2 linked regions of the Colwellia sp. M166 genome follow. The protein of the gene in region 2 binds, or shares a complex with, the protein of the main gene of each other region. Links are inferred from orthologs where the notes say so. Each region holds a gene or a part of one and is shown on either strand. Other genes may lie near its edges. The genes, in order: nlpI and prc.

Region 1 (4,770 bases), 570 kb from region 2 along the record:
CAACCTCTTGCATGCTATTGTAGGCTGATAAAGACAATCTTATACAACCGGTAATATTAAGATAATGCATTAATGGCATAGTGCAATGGTGCCCAGCACGTACCGCAATACCAACACTATCGAGTGCCGTAGCAATATCGTGATTATGATGCCCTGTCAGAGTAAATGAAAATATAGGAATATCAGGTTCTTCATCAACAATAAATTCAAGGGCTGGTATCGATGATAACTGCCTAAAACAATATTTTTTTAGCGCTGTTTCATAAGTAACAAGGCCAGAATAATCTTGTTGCTCAAGGAACTCGAGTGCCGCCCCCAATGCGATAACACCGGCAATATTAGGTGTGCCAGCCTCAAATTTATGCGGTAACTGGTTAAAGGTTGTTTGTTCAAAGCTCACGGTTTTGATCATTTCACCACCCGCTTGATACGGCGGCATTTGCTCTAATAACTCTTGCTTACCATACAAGACACCTATGCCGGTTGGTCCATACATTTTATGAGCAGAAAAAACATAAAAATCACAATCTAAGTCACTTACATCAACTTTTAAATGTGCGATGGCTTGTGCGCCATCAATCAATGTTAAAGCCTGATACTTTTTAGCCACTCGAATAATATTTTCTATCGGATTAATTCGACCTATGACATTAGAGATATGGCCTACGCAAACAATACGCGTACGTTCACCAATAAAGTCTTCTAGCTGAGCTATCGCTATTTGGCCTGCTTTGTTTAAAGGTAACACCTTTATTTTTGCTCCCGTTTGCTCTGCTACTATTTGCCAAGGCACAATATTAGCGTGATGCTCACTATAACTTAAGACGATTTCATCACCGGGTTGCAATGATGTGCGTCCCCAGCTTTGTGCAACTAAATTAATACTTTCAGTACTGCCTTTAGTCCAAATGATTTCTTCTTCGGCATTGGCATTGAGCAGTTTTTTGACTTTTTTTCGCGCACTTTCATAGGCAGCAGTGGCTCTGGCACTTAAGGCATGAGAAGCCCGGTGTACATTAGCATTGCTTTGTTGATAATAATTATTATGACTCTCAATCACACAAACTGGCTTTTGAGTTGTCGCCGCATTATCAAAATAAACTAACGAGTGCTCATTAACCAAGTTTTCTAAAATAGGGAATTGTCGGCGAAAATGGGTAAAAGAAAATTTTTCCATAGAAATATAATAGTGCTTTCATTAAGTTGCCATAATTATATCGTAACTTAGCATTGTTAGACTCAGGGAATGAATAAATATAGCAAAAAATATTCAACTTTAGTCTGCAAAAACAAACAATTTACGCTATAACTTAATGTAAGTAATTTGAGGAGCCCGTGGTATGAAACTATTTTCATGGTTTGTAAATACAACAAAAATTAACTCAGCGAAAAATGATAAAGCGTCATTAGAGCGAGAACTATTGATATTTAATAACAACACTATGTGGCCAATAGCGAAAGTTCGAAATAACATCGTCATACAGCAACAAAAATACGTAAATGCAGCATCAAATTTAAAGGAAATAACGCCAGTCAAGGCACTAAAAGAACACACTAATTAACGCCAACAAATAATGTTTAGTCAATTAATGTCAAATAAATGTAATTGGCTAAATGTTTACTCAAATAACGTTGATTGCAGCACTTCCCTCGCCTGACCATAATGTCCCTGAACGGCCAAATCTCGACTGATATTAAAGTGATAGCTTGGCATTAAAAAACGCTTCGGAGCCAATCGAAAAATATCAATATAAGCTGCAGGAAAGATCATTTCAAAATACTGTAATTTTGTACGCTGGGTCAAAGGTTTAAACGCTTGAATTTCACTGTGTTTATCACAAGACTTTGCCGGAAATAGCCCCACTTCATCTTGGTATTTAGTCGGTGTAAGTAATTGCCAGCCCTTTTGATGTCGAGATAATATCGCTGTGGTGTCTTTAATTAAACTACGCCAGGGAACTTGCGATAATACTTTTGCTCTCACGCTTGCACGGTCTCCTTGGTAATACTCCGGTAAAACAACCAGATTATGTGCAAAGGGGCTTTGTTGAAGTTGTTGGCACCTTTGATGTTGAGCGGGTAATGGGTACTCATCAACAAAGCCGATTAAATGACTTAGTTCATGAACTAAAACGTCAATATCATCATTTTGATCGAGATACAAAATTCCGTTATCAACATTAGCTCCTCCTTCAGCCACCACCAAAGCAAGATAACGTGCGTTGATAGCCTTTCGATTCATCCAAACAGTAGCCTTACAGGCTATTTTTTCATGTGCTAGATTCGAACATTTGACCGTATCAACGGCAATATACTTAGGTGCTTTCAAACAAATAAACTTAGCCAAACGATGCTGTTCAAAAACACTAATTAACTGCTCCGCATGTCTCAAGCCGGTTAAGTTCGTGGCAAAAAACTGCACATCGATAAAACATGATAACTTTGATACGCTATTTTCTGTATTTACCGATTGTACTGACTTCGAGTCAAATACAGAGAATTTTTTTAATTCAAGATAGAGTGCCGCACTATTGCCTTGTGCTAACTGTTTTTTATAATTTTCAATAAATGACACATCACCTTGATAGAGGGCAAGCTCATACAATAGTGCTAGTGCATCGGCATTAGCGATGATCGGTAATAATAATGGTTTTATAGCCGAGTATTGCTGCTGTGCAAAATAGCTACTCGCAAGTGCTATTCTTGCTGGGGTGTGGTGTTGGCGTATCGCTAGCCGGTACCAAAGTTGTGCTGCCTGAATTTGTTGATGCTGATGAAAATATTCTGCTAACTGGTAAGCAGTATCGGCACTATTATTGGCATGCAGCTTTGCTAAATGTAACCATGCCTGACGATTGCTATTATTTAATAATTGTCTTAATCGTTCATCAGTATTAGTGAAAATATCAAAAGTTTCGAGTAACGATAATTGTTGGCGAGTGATAGTGGCTTGGTTGATTTTATCACGATACTCAGCGATGAAAAAAAATAAGCTTAGCAATATAAACATCGCTAAGCTTATCAATGTGATAGTGATTTTTTTACCGCTAGTCATCTACTACTACGTATTTACGGTGTACTGTTTTGTTGTAAATTTTGACGCATGAGATCAAGCTCAAGTTTGGCGTATCTATGCTCGACAAATTCATAAACATTAGTGCTCATGGCAAGTTTAAAAAAGTTAATTGCCGCATTTACATCTCCCTGCATTTGACTATATTTGCCTAAATAAAAATACGCTTCACACAAACGCTCTGTTAGCGCTTGGTTGGTATGAATATTTTCCGTTAAAAGCTTAATAAAGAGCTCTTGACTCATTTTACCTAAGTAGAGATTAATAACATTTTTTGCCCAAACGCTGTCATCAATTAATTTTGCCGAAGCAATCAAATCTTGCTCAGCTTGTTGTTGATCTAACTCGACATTAGCTAAATATTGCCATAGCACACGGTAAGGATCATTGACTTGGTATGCTTTAAAGGCTTTAAAGTCATCTACCGCTAAGTTGGGTCGACCGCCATAATATAAAGCGACACCACGATTAAAATAAGCAAATTGATAATTAGGGTCCAATTCGATGACTGAGTCAAAGGCATCATATGACTGATTAAATTCTTGTAGCTGAATAAAGTGTATACCTAAAAAGTTATAAGCATCTACCATATCGGGCTTTAAATTAATCGCTTGGTTAAAGTCATTATGTGCCAATGCTCGCAAGCCGAATTTATCATATTTAATACCACGTTGATAATACAACTCAGCCCGCTGCTCGTCATTAATCTTAGCTCGCTGTAGCACTTGAGTTAAGCGCTCTAGCGCTATTTCATCTTTAACGTTAATGGCAATGGGTTCAGCAATGATCAGCTCACCTATAACTGAGTGTTGATCATTAGTGGTAGTACAACCTTGGGCGAATAATAAGCCTGAAACCAGTAATACTTTGGATAATATAGCCTGGGGAAATTTATTTTTAAGAAGTAAGCGCACGAAAAACAGAATCCTAGTGGGTATTTATGCTCATGAGTATATAAAAAAGGGAGCAATTAAGCTCCCTTTTTATCGACAAGATATTAGCTATATTTTAGTCATACAGCTAATGAACTTAATTTACAGCAGGCAAATTACTCTGCGTTGTCAGCTTCAGGCGCTGGTGTAGCCGGCTTTTCAGCAGCTTCTTTCATGCTTAAACGTACACGGCCTTGACGGTCAACTTCAAGTACTTTAACAGTTACGTCTTGACCTTCTGTTAATACATCGCTAACAGCGTTAACACGTTCTTCAGAGATTTGAGAAATGTGTACCAAACCATCTTTACCTGGTAAGACGTTAACAAAAGCACCGAAGTCTACGATACGTACCACTTTACCTGTGTATATAGTACCTACTTCAATTTCTGCTGTCAGTGCAGTAATACGAGCAATGGCATCTTTAGCTTGTTCGCCGTCAGTTGCTGCAATTTTAACCGTACCGTCATCTTCAATTTCAATGGTAGTGCCCGTTTCTTCAGTTAACTGACGAATTGTTGCGCCACCTTTACCGATAATGTCACGGATTTTATCTTGTGGAACTTTCATGGTATGAATACGTGGAGCAAATTGCGAGATATCATCACGATGTCCGCCAATCGCTTCATCCATAACACTTAAGATATGAGTACGCGCTGCTTTTGCTTGGTTTAAAGCAATTTGCATGATTTCTTGCGTAATACCTTCAATCTTAATGTCCATTTGCAGGGCAGTAATACCACCGGTAGTACCGGCTACTTTAAAG
Region 2 (11,468 bases):
TCAATAGCATTAAGCAAAGCAATAGGGTCAACCTCTTCAATATTATCGGCTAGTTCACTGAAACTGGGTAATGTTAATTGTTCGGCTTTAAATGCCGCTGACATATCTGCCGTTAATAAATCTTTAAACGCTTGATATAAATTATCAGGTAAATTTAATGTCGGTTGTTGCATCGCTTGCACTATATAAGTAGTTAATAACTTTTGTCCGGCATCCCAACGACAAAACTCATCTGTTGCGCAAGTCATGAGCAATTGTAACTCTTGATCAGATTGTAAAAACTGTGTTCTTACCGGCGCTGAGAAACCAGTTAATAACGCTAACACGGGTTTTTGATGATAATCTTGAAAAGTCCACGTTTGCTTCTGCTCAGTGAGTTGCAATAACTGCGACTGATTAGATTGTCCAAGCCCTGAAATTAACTCTATACCAACGGGAATATGCAACGCCGGATTATTACCATTATTTTGCTCAAGGGTTAATTGATATTCGCAACTAACAGCATCAAAGTGTTCACTGACGCGTAATTGTGGCGTGCCTGCTTGTTGGTACCAACGCTTGAACTGACTTAAGTCTGTAGCTGACGCATCCGTCATAGCATTGATAAAATCATCACAGGTGACAGCCATACCATCAAAACGTGCAAAATATAAATCGATACCCTTTCTAAATTTTTCAGCCCCCAAGATCGTGTGGATCATACGAATAACTTCAGCGCCCTTTTCATAAACCGTTAAAGTATAAAAGTTGTTCATTTCAATGACTTTTTCTGGACGAATAGGATGTGCCATTGGACCAGCATCTTCAGCAAATTGCATCGAGCGTAACACTCTCACGTTTTGAATACGGGTTACAGCTGCTGAGTGCATGTCGGCACTAAATTGTTGATCGCGAAATACCGTTAAACCTTCTTTTAAACTTAATTGAAACCAATCTCGGCAAGTCACGCGATTACCGGTCCAGTTATGAAAATATTCATGTGCAATAACCGCTTCAACATTAAAGTAATCGACATCGGTGGCACACTTTTCATCAGCTAAGACAAATTTGCTATTAAAAACATTTAAGCCCTTGTTTTCCATGGCGCCCATATTGAAAAAATCGACCGCAACTATCATATAAATATCAAGATCATATTCAAGTCCAAAGGTTTTTTCATCCCAGACCATAGAATGCTTTAACGAGGCCATCGCATGATGAGCTTTGTGAATATTACCTTTGTCGACAAATATTTCTAACGCAACATCACGGCCAGAGCCCGTACGATAATGGTCAGATAAAACATCAAAATCACCCGCTACTAAAGCAAATAAATAGCAAGGTTTAGGAAAAGGGTCATGCCATTGCACAAAATGTTGACCGTCAGCTAAATCCCCTTCAGCGATTTTATTACCATTTGATAACAAGTAGGGAAACTGTACTTTATCGGCAATAATTTTAGTGGTGAATATTGCCATCACATCGGGTCGGTCAAGATAATAACTAATGCGTCTAAAGCCCTCTGCTTCACATTGGGTGCAATAAGCATCACCTGACTTAAATAAACCTTCAAGTGCCGTATTTTCAACTGGATTGATCTCAGTAATAATTTCAAGCGTGAACTCTTTACGATCAATAGCAATAGTTAAACTGCTATCGCTAACTTGATATTGCTCAGCATTTAGCGCTTGATCATCAATTAAAACAGACACTAAAGTTAAGTGTTCGCCATCCAAGACTAACGGTTGGTTATCGTCTGCCACTCGGCTTAATTTCATCCGGTTAGTCACCCGAGTTTTATATTCATCGAGTGCAAAGGTTAGCTCAACAGTAGCAATAGAAAAGTTTGCTTCACGGTAATCAGCTAAATAACGTGGGGTAAAATCACTCATGTAAATCCTTAATATAAAAACTTTATTTTGGTTGGCACTTATGCGCTTATTATAACGTTTCTCAGAGGGAATAAAAAAGCCTGTACGAGACAGGCTTTATGAATATTTATTAATTGTGAAAATAATTTAGTCGTTTGTCACTATTTTTTTTATTTTAAAGCCTAAGTAACCATAAGCTATCGCTAAAATAGGGTTAATCAAATTAAAGAAACAATAAAATATATAATCATAAGAGGTCAGTGCTAGTGCTCCAAACATAAAGGCACCGCAAGTATTCCACGGTATTAATGGTGAGGTGATGGTACCTGAATCTTCCAGTGTTCGACTCAACAAGACTGGATGTAAACCTCTTTTTTCATACTCTTCTTTATACATTCTTCCTGGCATCACAATCGCCATGTATTGATCAGCCGTAATCAAGTTAGTACCAATACACGTAGCGACGGTACTCGCAATTAAACTGCCTGTCGATTTCGCTGAAGCTAAAATTGATTCGACAAACTTTTTCAACATGCCTAAATGTTCTAAAATGGCGCCAAAACTTAATGCTGTAACCACTAGCCATATTGTATTTAGCATACCCGCCATACCACCGCGACTTAGCAATTCATCAATTTCAATATTACCGGTTTCCACGACAACACCATCAAAGAAAGCAGTCCATACCACCATGATAATGCCTCTTGTCGACTCTACACCTTCTGCAACCATTGCTGAAATTAGTTCTTGCTGAAAAATTAATGCCCAGATAGCACCAATAATTGCACCGATAGCAACAGCTGGAAATGCCGGCATTTTTTTATAAGCCAATACTAATAAAATAAATAACGGGATTAAATTCAAGGCTGATATGTTGTAGGTGTTTTCTAAGGTATTGGTTAATGACACTATACTGTCAGTGTTACCTATATCTGATGATGAATGATTAAAACCAATAATAAGAAATAAGATCAGTGCAATAGTAATTGAAGGGATAGTCGTCCAGAGCATATAACGAATATGTTCAAATAACTCACTTCCTGCTACTGCGGGGGCTAAATTTGTTGTTTCAGACAGTGGTGATAGTTTATCACCAAAATAAGCCCCTGATATCACAGCACCAGCGGTAACAGAAGTTGATAATTCAAAACCACCGGCAATACCGATAAATGCAACACCGACCGTTGCTGCCGTTGTCCATGAACTACCAATACTCATGGCAACCACACCACAAACTAGACAAGTTGCGGCGTAGAACCAACTGGGATCAATAATTTTTAGACCGTAATAAACCATCGTGGGTACAGTACCTGATAACAACCATGTACCTATTAAAGAGCCTACGGCTAATAAAATTAGTACCGCACCAAGCGAGATAGATATCCCATGGATAATGGCTTTTTCCATCGCGTGCCAAGTATGACCATTTTTAAGCCCAATAACCGCAGCAACACCGGTAGCAAGTAGTAAAGCTATTTGATTAGGTCCTGACGATGAACCATCACCAAAAAAAGTAACAGCAGCAATTAATAAGCAAATAAGGACAATAATCGGGATTATAGCGTCCAACATCGTAGGTTGTCGTAGAGATTGAGGATCAGACATAGATAAATTTACACCTTATTATCTTAGTTATTATAGTGATTAAATTATTTGTGATAGCTAACATGCCGACTGTTAGCAGATTGTGCAAGTTTTTTTTGACAACGTTAAGCTAACAACCCCTTTGTTTATACGGTTTTCAAGAATAACTATGCAATTATAGCAATTCATCTAAACTGTGGTCTGCTAGTCACTATATAATGGGGTGGTATTGTTACCGGTGACATTATCAGGGTAATTAGGCATGAAAAAGCCACCCTGAGGTGGCTGTTATGATGCGACCATAAAAATATTTACTTTTTCGCGACTCTACCCAACGAAACTAAATCAAAGGTAATTTTTGCGGTTTCATCTAAAAAGGGATCGAGTGCTTCCAAGTCTTCTGGCAAGTCATCCAAGTCTGTGACTTTTTCTTTACCCATCATGACAAGACGTTCATTAGCACGCTTTAGCTGTTTAGCTTTACGATTTTCTCTTTTTTCTTTACGTTGAGCTAAGTTTAATGAAATAGTTTTATCGTCTTTTTCCGCTTTATACTCTTCAATATCAGATAACAAATAGTTAAATTCTTTGTTTTCTAGAATACGTGAACTATGTAATGAACTTAAATAAGATACGTCTTGGCTAATATCGTTAAGTTTATTGTATCGCGCTTTAGGGATTTGATCCCAAGGCAGAGCATTTTCTTCTTTACTTTCGCCCCAATCAGCTGGGTCTATCGCCGAAGGAAATTCGATATCAGGTAACACACCGCGATGTTGGGTACTGCCACCATTGATGCGATAAAATTTAGCGATAGTAAATTGAATACTACCAAACGGCTTTTCATAGAGATCATAAACGCGACCTAAACCTCTGTGTTGTTGCACGGTGCCCTTACCAAAAGTATGTTCACCAACAATAACGCCTCGTCCGTAGTCTTGAATTGCCGCTGAAAAAATTTCTGACGCTGAAGCACTATAGCGGTCAACCATGACAGTTAACGGTCCATCATAAAAACTAATGCCATCTTTATCACTGTTAACTTGTACCCGATTAGCGCCATCACGAACTTGTACTACGGGGCCTTTATCAATAAATAAACCGGTTAACAAGGTTGCTTCTGTTAAAGAACCGCCACCATTGCCACGTAAATCAACAATAATACCCGCAACGTTTTGCTCTTTTAGTTTTGCGATTTCAAGTTTCACATCACGAGAAAGGTGGTTATAGAAACTTGGAATAGTGATGACACCGAGTTTTTTAGTGTTTTCATCACCTGTTTTTTCATCATAAACTTCTGATTTAGCTGCGCGGTCCTCAAGCTTGATGGTATCGCGAATAATAGAAACCACTTTAATGCTGCTGTCATCTTCTGATTCTGCACCTAAAATTTGTAGTCTAACTTTACTGCCTTTCGGGCCTTTAATAAGCTCAACAACATCATCTAAACGCCAGCCAATAACATCGACAAAATCTTTATCATCTTGTGAGACACCAACAATACGATCTTTAGGTTTTAATTCTTTCGATTTATCTGCTGGGCCACCAGAAACCACACTTTGTATAACCGTGTAATCTTCCTCAGCACGCAATACTGCACCAATACCTTCCAGTGATAAATTCATTTCCATTTGGAAACGTTCAGCATTACGAGGCGATAAATAAGAAGTGTGTGGTTCAACGACACGGGCAAAGCTATTCATGACAATTTGAAAAACATCTTCACTTTCACTTTGCTTTAAGCGTTTAATTGCATAGCGATAGCGTTTAGTTAATATTTCTTGAATTTTTTCCCACTCTTTACCTGCCAGCGTTAAATTAAGCGCATCATATTTAACTTTTTTACGCCATAATTCATTTAACTCAGTAACAGAAGTTGGTCTTTGAGCTTCTTCACGATCAAAGTTATAAGATTCATCAAGTTTAAAATCGAATGGCTGATCGTTTTCTAATAGGCTTAAAGCATATTGATAACGCTCTAATCGCCGTTGCAAATTTAGGTTATAGATTTGATAAGCGATATCGAGTTTACCACGAGCAATAACGGTATCAAATTCATCACGATATTGAGCAAAACGCTCAACATCAGAGGCAAGAAAAACATTTCGAGCATAATCTAATTGCTTAATATAACGATCAAAAATTTGTTCAGAAAGTGAATCGTCTATTTTTATTTTTTTGTAATGTGCACGTGTAAACTGCGCCGTAATCCGTTTGGTGGAAGTAGCATGTTGGCTTTCAGGTGCTAAGATCGGTAAATCTTTATCAGCCTCTATCTCTTGAGCTAATACCGAGATACTGGCAATTGACAATGCTACTGCAACAGCTATACGACAAAATTTATGCATACACATACTCCAAATTTATTCCGTAAAAATATTTTTAACTTGTGTTTTAACAACCATACCTGAATTCAACTGAACGCTAACATCTTTACCAGAAACTTCAGTGATAACAGCATCCATTGACGATTGCCCTAACTGTACTTTGATATTTTTGCCAACAACAACGTTACTGGTTTCAACTGGTTTAAGTTTCACGGCAACTTTAGCAGGTGCACGTTTGCTTGATTTAACCGAATTGAACTTTTCTTTACGAGTATTATCTGCAACATCTTTATTCGCCGGTTTAGCCGGTTTGTTAGCATTACCTTTATAAGGTTTTTTCGCTGCTTTGTCTTTAACGTTTTTGTTACCAAATTTTTCTTGGCTTTCTTTTAACGTTTTATTAGCATAATCAGCTTGCTCTTGATCAATTTCTGCAGAATCATTACCGTCAATGTCTATACGAAAGCTACCTACTTTTATAGCTTTCAAATAGCGCCAACTACTAGTGTAATGTCTAAGCGCTTGACGCAAACGAGTTTTGCTTACCGTTTCATCACCAGCTAATTTTTCAGCTAAATCTTGGAAAATACCAATCTTTAGTGGCTTCGCATGGCCTTCAATAGAAAAGCATGCAGGAAATTTTTCGGCCAAATAGGCAATAATTTCTTTGGTGCTGACACGCTTAACTTCAGCTTCAACATTTGACGTTGTTGCCACTGTTGTTTCTGTTGTTGTTTCTGCTACCACTTTTACTTCACTTTCTGTTTTATTTTCCATAAATACAACTTTTAAAAATTCTAATTTTGCTCTGCAAGATATTGTTCACGATTTTCCAACAAATGTCGGCACCAATCATAAATATCTTCACTTTCAATTTCAGTTAAGGCTTCTTGCCCTATCCACGTATCCCACACCAAAGAGAGCAAGTGCTCTAATACCTCTGGTGCAATATCTTCTTCTGCTAAGTCGTAAACGGTATGATAAATTTCATTAATACGCTCAGCAACTTCTTCTTCTTGACCATCCCAGTCACCTACTACAGCTTCAGAGACTAGATAATCATGAATTACGATAAACTCTTTCATTAGTTTACCACGCCATGCTTGATCATGACATTTTCAAATAAACTAATTATTTTTTCGAGTCCTGTTTGATCATCACTATCAAAACGATTAAACGCCATGCTATCAATATCAAGCACCGCTATAACTTTACCGTTTAGTGTCAAAGGTAATACTATTTCAGAATTAGTACTAGCATCACAGGCAATATGACCGTCAAACTCATGAACATCAGCAACACGCTGCACGGTATTTTCAATTGCAGCAGTACCACAAACACCACGACCTAAAGGAATGCGAATACAAGCAACTTTACCTTGAAAGGGACCAAGCACAAGTTGGTCATTCACCATACGGTAAAACCCAACCCAATTAACCTCAGATAATTGTTCAAACAACAAAGCACTAACGTTTGCCATATTAGCAATAACATCGGCTTCCTCATTGATCAATGCTTCAACTTGAGTATATAAGTCTCGATAAAAGGTATTTTTTGTCATTAATAAACATGCCTACAATAAAACGCATAACATACCCTGATAGCAGATTAAATTAAAGTGCTATCAGCCGCAATTGGCAATTATATGTCAATTTATTGTGCTTTAATGATAAATGTTAACATTAGTTACCTATTTATCACTTTTCATTGACCAAATACTTTATTACAGGGCAGGTTCAATTTCTTGCCTTAATGACTAGTAGCCAGATACCTTATTACTATATTTCCTATATCTGCGCTTTACCAAACTAGGATTTTCACACTTACCACTGTCAAAGGTACTTGCTAATCAATACCGTACTTCATAACTAAAAAGCGCTGTTAGTAATATTTCTAACAGCGCTTTATTTTCAGCTATTTATCAGCAGAGTTGAACTTATACCAATTTTACTAAGTGTCTTCCCTCTCAGTGAAGTTTAAAAGGTTTAGCGGCACAGGCTCACAGTTCCAGATTGAACCTAAGTACAACCATGTAGACAAGGCATTGATTATCGAAATCAATAACACGGCCTGTAAGCCTTTTAAAATCAACCTTCAAGAGCTTACCAGTGATTCGATAACCGCCGTTAATTTCCTTCATATAGAATAACTATATTTACAAAATGATCGTTGTTATCAAAACGCTGGTAAGGCGCTGAGTGGGAAAAAACTTAATAGACTTGGTATTAAAAGGCATCAACCGGTATACGAACCCAACCTTCCATTAACACACGGGCACTTCGACTCATACTGACCTTTTTTACCGTCCAGTTATCATCAATACACTCGGCCTGTGCACCAACCTTTAATGTTCCTGAAGGGTGACCAAAAGTTACTGTACTTCTTTCACCGGAGCCCGCAGCTAAATTAACCAAGGTGCCAGGGATTGCTGCCGCCGTACCGATAGCAACTGCAGCTGTGCCCATCATCGCATGGTGTAGTTTCCCCATTGAGAGCGCTCGTACCTGTAAATCAGTATCACTGGCGGTAATATCTTTGCCGCTAGAAGAAGTATAAGCCTGTGCGGGTGCAACAAATGCAACTTTAGGCGTGTGCTGACGTGATACAGCTGCTGAAATATCATTAATCAAGCCCATTTTCACAGCGCCATAAGCTCGAATCTTTTCAAAACGCGCCAGTGCTTGTTCATCACCGTTAACCGCTTCTTGCAACTCAGTACCGGTATAACCTATCTCGTTGGCATTTAAGAAAATAGTAGGAATACCTGCTGTGATCATGGTGACTTTGAATGTACCTACTTCTGGTACGATGAGCTCATCAATTAAATTTCCTGTCGGAAACATCGCTTCACTTGGATCAACTGGTGCGACAAAGTCAACTTGCACTTCAGCAGCTGGAAAAGTTACTCCATCAAGCTCAAAGTCACCGGTTTCTTGCACTTGCCCTTGGCTGATAGGTACATGGGCAATAATGGTTTTACTGATATTTTTCTGCCAAATGCGTACTTGGCAAATACCATTCTCTGGAATTCTGTCAGCACTAACTAATCCTGAACTGATAGCAAAAGAGCCAACAGCAGCAGTAAGGTTACCGCAATTACCACTCCAATCTACAAAAGCTTTATCAATAGCCACTTGACCAAATAAGTAATCAACATCGTGATCCACTTGTGCTGATTTAGCAAGGATCACTGTTTTGCTGGTGCTTGAGGTCGCTCCGCCCATACCGTCGGTTTGTTTACCGTATGGATCTGGGCTACCAATAACCCGCAGTAGCATATTGTCACGCGCATCACCGACTACCTGACACTGTTCAGGCAGATCAGTTAAATTAAAAAATACGCCTTTGGATGTACCGCCACGCATATAGGTAGCTGGAATTTTCACTTGCGGTAAGTGTATTTGAGGAACATGAGACATATAACACCTCTGAATTTGGTTGTTTGATATTTTACTAAAATAAAAGCAACAAAAAGCGCTAACTTATTGCTGCTTATAAATAGGTTGAGTTAATTTTCATCAGAAGAGCTTTAGTGTTTAACAAGGCAAAAATGTGGCGTCTAGTTACTGAGATTAGCATCTAAGTCAGCACTTCCAACCTTGGCAAAAAGCTAAAAATCAATTATGAATTTGACTCTAAGAAATCGTTAGCAAACTTTTGCAATACCCCGCCCGCGGCGTAGACAGACACTTCTTCAGCAGTATCTAAACGACATTTAACAGCAATATTGACAACGTCACCATTTTTACGCGTCATCACAACTGTCATTGCTGCGCCCGGTGCGGTCGTACCTTCTACATCATATGTTTCAGTGCCATCAATGCTATAAGTATGACGGGTTTCACCTTTAATAAACTCTAACGGTAAAACGCCCATGCCCACTAAGTTTGTACGATGGATACGTTCAAATCCTTCAGAAACAATCACTTCGACACCCGCTAAACGAACACCTTTAGCAGCCCAGTCACGTGAAGACCCCTGTCCATAATCAGCACCAGCAATAATAATGAGTGGCTGTTTACGCTCCATATAGGTTTCAATAGCTTCCCACATACGTGACTCAATGCCCTCTGGCTCTATACGAGCAAGCGAGCCTTGTTTTACATCGCCGTTATCATCCTTACACATTTCATTGAATAATTTCGGGTTAGCAAACGTAGCACGTTGCGCGGTTAAATGATCACCACGGTGCGTTGCATAAGAGTTAAAATCAGCTTCTGGTAAGCCCATTTTATGCAAGTATGCACCAGCAGCACTGTTTAACTGAATCGCATTCGATGGTGATAAATGATCGGTTGTGATGTTATCACCCAATACCGCTAGAGGACGCATGCCTTTCATGGTACGAACACCAGCTAAGGCCCCTTCCCAATATGGCGGACGACGGATATAAGTACTAGTTTCATCCCAAGCATACAACGGACTTTCTGCTGGCTCAAAAGCACCTAAATCAAACATAGGCGTATAAATTTGTTTAAATTGCTCAGGCTTAACACAAGACGCAACAATGGCATCAATTTCTTCATCACTCGGCCAAATATCTTTTAAAGTAATGTCATTACCATTTTGATCTTGTCCTAAGATGTCTTTTTCAATATCAAAACGTATCGTGCCAGCAATAGCATAGGCCACCACGAGTGGTGGTGAAGCTAAAAATGCCTGTTTAGCGTGTGGATGAATACGACCATCAAAGTTACGATTACCTGATAACACTGCCGTTGTGTATAAATCACGGTCAATAATTTCTTGTTGAATTTTAGCATCTAACGCACCGGACATACCATTACAAGTTGTACAGGCATAACCAACAATACCAAAACCTAATTTTTCCATTTCAGATAATAGCCCTGCTTCTTCTAAATAAAGCTTGGCGACTTTTGAGCCCGGTGCAAATGATGATTTAACCCAAGGTTTACGTACTAAACCTAATTCATTTGCACGTTTGGCAATAAGCCCTGCCGCAACAACATTGCGTGGATTAGAGGTATTGGTACATGACGTGATAGCCGCAATAATAACCGCACCATCTGGCATTTCACCGTTCGCTTCTTGTGCTTTACAAGCCGTTAAATCTTTAGCAATATTTTTTGATGCCAGCTCAGCAGTCGCTAAACGACGATGCGGATTAGATGGCCCGGCTAAGTTACGCTCAACGGTAGATAAATCAAATTCAAGTACACGCTTGTACTGCGCTTCAACTAAATCATCTGCCCATAAACCGGTGTGTTTAGCATAAGTTTCAACCAAGGCCACTTGCTCTGGTTCACGACCAGTCATTTTCAAGTAATCAATAGTTTGTTGGTCGATATAGAACATACCTGCCGATGCACCATATTCTGGCGTCATGTTTGAGATAGTTGCTCGGTCACCAATGGTTAAACTTTCAGTGCCTTCACCAAAAAACTCTAAGTAACTCGAAACCACTTTCTCATTGCGCAAAAATTCAGTGATCGCCAAAACCATATCAGTCGCTGTGATACCAGCTTTACGTTTCCCTGTTAGCTTAACGCCAATAATGTTTGGCAAGCGCATCATTGATGGACGGCCCAACATAACGGTTTCAGCCTCTAAACCACCCACGCCAATGGCAATAACACCTAAGGCATCAATATGCGGAGTATGGCTATCAGTACCAACACAAGTATCAGGAAACGCAACACCATCACGTGCTTGTATAACCGGCGACATTTTCTCAAGGTTAATTTGA

Evidence for each region.
Region 1: the proteins of prc (region 2) and nlpI are in contact, whole or in part, in a solved structure (PDB 5WQL), measured with the Escherichia coli proteins. The link is inferred for Colwellia sp. M166 from one-to-one orthologs.

What each region holds. Positions count from the first base shown.
Region 1 is NZ_CP040755.1:185,890-190,659, reverse strand. What follows is about bases 2,029-4,770. They hold nlpI (lipoprotein NlpI), read right to left. Parts: upstream 3,988-4,770; coding sequence 3,070-3,987; downstream 2,029-3,069. Other genes in these bases: pnp (polyribonucleotide nucleotidyltransferase), read right to left, coding at 4,122-4,770; FGD67_RS00930 (hypothetical protein), read right to left, coding at 2,029-3,055. Also shown: FGD67_RS00940 (SufS family cysteine desulfurase), read right to left, coding at 1-1,177; FGD67_RS00935 (hypothetical protein), read left to right, coding at 1,341-1,562; more of FGD67_RS00930, read right to left, coding at 1,619-2,028. UniProt on the Escherichia coli protein: May be involved in cell division. May play a role in bacterial septation or regulation of cell wall degradation during cell division. Negatively controls the production of extracellular DNA (eDNA).
Region 2 is NZ_CP040755.1:751,059-762,526, forward strand. The notes cover bases 3,265-6,175. They hold prc (carboxy terminal-processing peptidase), read right to left. Parts: upstream 5,783-6,175; coding sequence 3,746-5,782; downstream 3,265-3,745. Other genes in these bases: nhaC (Na+/H+ antiporter NhaC), read right to left, coding at 3,265-3,455; proQ (RNA chaperone ProQ), read right to left, coding at 5,798-6,175. In the rest of the region: pepN (aminopeptidase N), read right to left, coding at 1-1,871; more of nhaC, read right to left, coding at 1,998-3,264; more of proQ, read right to left, coding at 6,176-6,538; FGD67_RS03415 (hypothetical protein), read right to left, coding at 6,559-6,846; FGD67_RS03420 (GAF domain-containing protein), read right to left, coding at 6,846-7,322; 2-methylaconitate cis-trans isomerase PrpF, read right to left, coding at 7,987-9,180; Fe/S-dependent 2-methylisocitrate dehydratase AcnD, read right to left, coding at 9,383-11,468. UniProt on the Escherichia coli protein: Involved in the cleavage of a C-terminal peptide of 11 residues from the precursor form of penicillin-binding protein 3 (PBP3). May be involved in protection of the bacterium from thermal and osmotic stresses.